2 regions of the Nissabacter sp. SGAir0207 genome follow, and region 2 is predicted to be linked to the other one. Evidence: predicted binding sites of a transcription regulator. Region 2 holds the regulator's gene; the other holds the start of a gene.

Region 1 (2,403 bases), on a different contig from region 2:
GTGGCGGAGGCGGGTTTCCTGCCCGGCGTGCTCTACTACCTGACGCTCTGGTTCCCCTCCCATCGGCGCGGCCGCATCATCGCCCTGTTTATGATTGGCCTGCCGCTCTCCAGCGTGGTGGGCGGCCCGCTCTCCGGCTGGATCATGAGCCGCTTTGACCTGTGGCACGGCCTGCACGGCTGGCAGTGGCTGTTCCTGTTGGAGGGCGTGCCGAGCATTCTGCTTGGCCTGCTGGCGTTCCGCCAGTTACCGGACAGCTACCATCAGGCGGCCTGGCTGGATGCCGAGGAGAAAGCCCAAGTTGGCCGCGCGCTGGCAGCGGATGAGGCAGACGCTGGCCCAGTGCGCGCGCGCTTTCGCGACGGCTTTTTCAACCTGAAAGTCTGGATGCTCGGTGGCATCGACTTCTCCATTCTGCTCAGCGCCTACGCGATGGGGTTCTGGATGCCGACCTTTATCAAGACTGCTGGCGTTACGGATCTGACCCTGATTGGCCTGCTGACCGCGGTGCCCAGCCTGGCGGCGTTGGTCGGCATGTTGCTGATTGGTGCCAGTTCGGACTACCACCGCGAACGGCGCTGGCACATCATCGTGCCCTTTATGGTCGGTGCCGCCGCCATGGCCGCCAGCACCTTCTTTACCTATAACGTCACCGCCACCGTGCTGCTCTTTTCGCTGGCGCAGGCGGCGATCATTGGCGCGGTGCCGGTGTTCTTCAGCCTGCCCGGCACCTTCCTGAAGGGCACCGCCGCCGCCACTGGCTTTGCGCTGGCCTGCTCCCTCGCCAATATCGCCGGGCTGGTCAGCAACTCGCTGATGGGGCTGGCGTTGGATCTGACCGGCAAGAGCGGTGGCGCGCTGTGGGTATTTGCCGCCAGCCTGCTGCTCAGCTCTTTGCTGGTGGTGGCGCTGCCAGCCAAACTGGTCAATCGCTAACCCCCGTCTAACCGGCCCCCGTGGGCCGGTTTTTCGGCCATTCCCACCCGTTTTATATAGTTAAATCTGACTACTGTTCAACGCAGGTGAAGTTATATCTTAACGCCACTTTTCCCGCCGTTGGCCGCCCCGCCGCTGTTTTCCCTTTATTCTGGCTTATCTATTCCGTTTAGCCCTTTCTTATCAGGGGGATAAAAGTATAGCCACTTGCCACAACTCTGAAACATCTTCTTGAATCGTGTCGTTAATAATGATAATAATTATCATTAGATTTAAATAATGTGAATTGATCGCATCCACGACCCCATGAGGCCGCGGGCGATATTGCCTGACTCACACGCGTTGCTCTTTCTGTTTAACTCGAAAAGATTTTTATAGGGATTATGAATATGTTGTCGGCTTTTAATTTGAAGCGCTCCAGCCTGCTGTGTTCCCTCGCGCTGTTTGTGCCCTTCGCCTCCCTCGCGGAAGATACTGTTGTCGTCACGGCCCAGCCTGCCGACACCGCTGATGCCCCCACGCAGGGCTACACGGCAAAAACCAGCAAAAGCGCCACGAAAACCGATCAACCTCTGATTACTACCGGCCAGGCAGTGTCAGTCGTGACCCGCCAGCAACTCGATGACCAGAACGCCACCACCCTCAATGCCGCCCTGAACTATACGCCGGGCGTGTTCACCAACTTTGCTGGCGGCGCAACGCGTTATGACACCATCTCCCTGCGCGGCTTCCACGGCGGCGACGTCAACAACACCTTCCTCGATGGCCTGCGCCTGCTCAGCGACGGCAGCAGTTATAACGCCTTGCAGGTTGACCCGTGGTTCCTGGAGCGCATTGATGTGGTGAAAGGCCCCGCCTCTGCGCTGTATGGCCAGAGCATCCCTGGCGGTGTGGTAATCGAGACCACCAAGCGCCCACAATTTGCCTCGGAAGGCCATTTCCGCCTCTCCGCCGGTAACTTCAATACCAAGGGCGGCGCGTTTGACTACACCGGTGCGATCAATGACCAGTGGGCGTTTCGCCTGACTGGCATGACCCGCAGCAGCGATACCCAGTATGACCACCAGCGCGAGGAGCGTTACGCCATCTCCCCGCAACTGCTGTGGCAACCGGATGAGAACACCTCCCTGCTGTTGCGCGCCTACCTGCAAAAAGATCCTTCTGGCGGCTACCACTCCGCCGTGCCCGCCGATGGCAGCCTGTATGGCGACCGCCTGAGCCGCGGTTTCTTTGATGGCGAGAGCAGCCACAACGTCTTCAAGCGTTGGGAGCAAATCTACAGCTACGAGTTCCAGCACGCCTTCAATGACACCTGGTCATTCCGCCAGAATGCCAGCTACACCCACTCCAATACCAAGCTGGAGCAGGTTTACGGCGCGGGCTGGAATGCCGATCGCAGCGAGATGAGCCGCTACTACTCGGGTGAGGACTCCACGCTGGATGCGTTCGCCATCGATAACCAGCTGG
Region 2 (2,403 bases):
CCTGCCGCAGAACGCCGAGACCTCCGTTGATCGCGACGGCAACGCCTTCACCGCCCGCGGCGATGCCCCGTGGCCGGGCGCGCACGGCATGTCCGGGCAGGCGTGGAGCGAAACCATCCGCACCGACAGCGACCTGGAGTACCGCATCTACCCGCGCCTGATGGTGCTGGCGGAGCGCGCCTGGCACCGCGCCGACTGGGAACTGCCGTACCAGCCTGGCCGGGAGTTCCAGGGCGGCAAGACCCATTGGGTCAACCGTGACCAACTGGCCGCCGACTGGCAGCGCTTCGCCAACCTGATGGGGCAGCGTGAGATCGCGAAGCTGGATCGGCAGGGTGTCGCCTACCGGCTGCCCGTGCCGGGCGCGCGCATCAATACCGGCGTGCTGGAGGCAAACGTGGCGCTGCCGGGGCTGGTTATCCAATACTCCGTGGATGGCAAAAACTGGCAGGCGTATAACCCGCAAGCCAAGCCCACGGTAGGGGAGAAGGCGTGGGTGCGCACTCTCAGCCCGGATGGCAAGCGCGTCAGCCGCAGTGAGGAGGTCGCCCTCTGACGATATGGTCCCGCCCGGCCAGCGCGCCGGGCGGACAACAGGCGAAAAAAAACCGCATCAATGCGGTTTTCACTGGCAGTTGCCTGCCGCTCCCGTGCTGACGGGAGCTTTATACTGCGGGGGGCGTCCTGCGTCCCGCAGGTTGGTTACTTGTCGTGCAAACCTTCGTTTTCGCGACAATCACCGGCTTCACAATGACCATAGAGGTAGAGGCTATGGTTGGTCAGCTTGATGCCATGTTTCTTGGCAATTTCACGCTGGCGGATCTCAATAGATTCATCACTGAATTCAATCACTTTACCGCAATCAAGGCAGATCAGGTGATCGTGGTGCTGCTGCTGCGTCAGCTCGAATACGGACTTGCCGCCTTCAAAGTTGTGACGGGTCACGATGCCAGCGTCGTCGAACTGGTTCAGCACGCGGTAAACCGTGGCCAGACCAATCTCTTCGCCCATATCAATCAGCTTCTTATAAAGATCTTCCGCACTGACATGATGGCATTCCGGATCTTGCAGCACTTCCAGGATCTTAAGTCTGGGAAGCGTGACTTTCAGGCCGGCCTTCTTTAATGCGGTGTTATTGTCAGTCATGCGGATTCTGTCCTGTTACTATGCTATTCACGTTGAGGCATACAGCCTATGACATCAGGCGGCGCAACGGTTTTAATTGCGTCTCATTATAGAACTCACGGGTTCAAAAGAAAACGCCGCCTGTTAACGCCGTTCGCGCTACTGTTAATGCACTGTTGCAACGCGTTGATGGATAGGAAATACACCGGCGCCAGTGTACCCCGATACTGTATAAAGTTACAAACTTGTAGCCGATCTTTTGGCGTCTGGCGGGATAAATCCGGCCCGTTCGGTCAGAAATCGACACCCCGGGCCGTGAGGGGGCTTAGCCGATGATCTCGGCCAGGCTCAGCTCTTCGGAGATCTGCTTCACCCAAGCATCGACGCGCTCGTTGGTCAGCTCCGGCTGGCGGTCTTCGTCAATGGCCAGACCAATGAAGTGGCTGTCGTCGGCCAGGCCCTTGGAGGCCTCAAAGTGGTAGCCAGCTACCGGCCAGTGGCCGACCAGCGTCGCGCCGCGCGGCTCGATGATGTCACGCACGGTGCCCATCGCGTCGCAGAAGTACTCCGCGTAATCTTCCTGGTCGCCGCAGCCAAACAGCGCCACCAGCTTGCCGTTGAAGTCGATCTCTTCCAGCGTCGGGAAGAAGTCATCCCAGTCACACTGCGCTTCGCCGTAATACCAGGTCGGGATGCCCAGCAGCAGGATGTCAAACTTTTCCAGATCTTCTTTGCTGCTCTTGGCGATGTCATGCACTTCCGCCACATCGGCACCCAGTTGCTTCTGGATCATTTTGGCGATGTTCTCAGTGTTTCCGGTGTCAGATCCGAAGAAGATTCCCACTACGGCCATATAATTCTTTAACCTCTTGTTCTTAATTAATTTACCTGCCATTGACAGGTGCGGATGCTGCTGATGATAGCAAAGTCACCGCGGGGTGAACATCATCACGCCGCCGCGCCCTGGGAGCCAGCCGGCTTCCCAACAGCCAGAATGGTCAAATATTCTATCGGCCAAATGGCGCGGGTGTTATCGCCTTTGTGTGCTTGCGGCGCTTTTTTCCTGCATTGGTGCCCTGCGATCAAAGACATCCGCGGGCAAGCGTGAGGGAGGGCGGGGGAGGGGGCAGGGCCATGCTGGCGGCGAACGTGTCACCGCCGGCAGGCCGTCAGGCGTCGTCTTGCTGCTTGCGCAGTTGCGCCAGCAGCATCTGCTCAATCAGCTCGCTGCGGCTGATGTTCTGCTGCTCCGCCAGCTTATTGAGCGCGTCCACGGCG

Evidence for each region. The regulator Fur, encoded in region 2, represses iron uptake genes when iron is present. The targets are predictions, from matches to a motif close to ATAATAATGAGAACNACTATCAA.
Region 1: a site for Fur is predicted at 1,181-1,203, ahead of C1N62_RS20610 (TonB-dependent siderophore receptor). Genes of this name have one in related genera too.

Annotation. Positions count from the first base shown of each region.
Region 1 covers NZ_CP028037.1:303,933-306,335, forward strand. The annotation lists gene C1N62_RS20605 (MFS transporter) at 1-936, shown strand, start outside; gene C1N62_RS20610 (TonB-dependent siderophore receptor) at 1,326-2,403, shown strand, end outside.
Region 2 covers NZ_CP028035.1:2,732,028-2,734,430, reverse strand. The annotation lists gene C1N62_RS12120 (beta-N-acetylhexosaminidase) at 1-556, shown strand, start outside; gene fur (ferric iron uptake transcriptional regulator) at 703-1,146, opposite strand; gene fldA (flavodoxin FldA) at 1,451-1,978, opposite strand; gene ybfE (LexA regulated protein) at 2,295-2,403, opposite strand, start outside.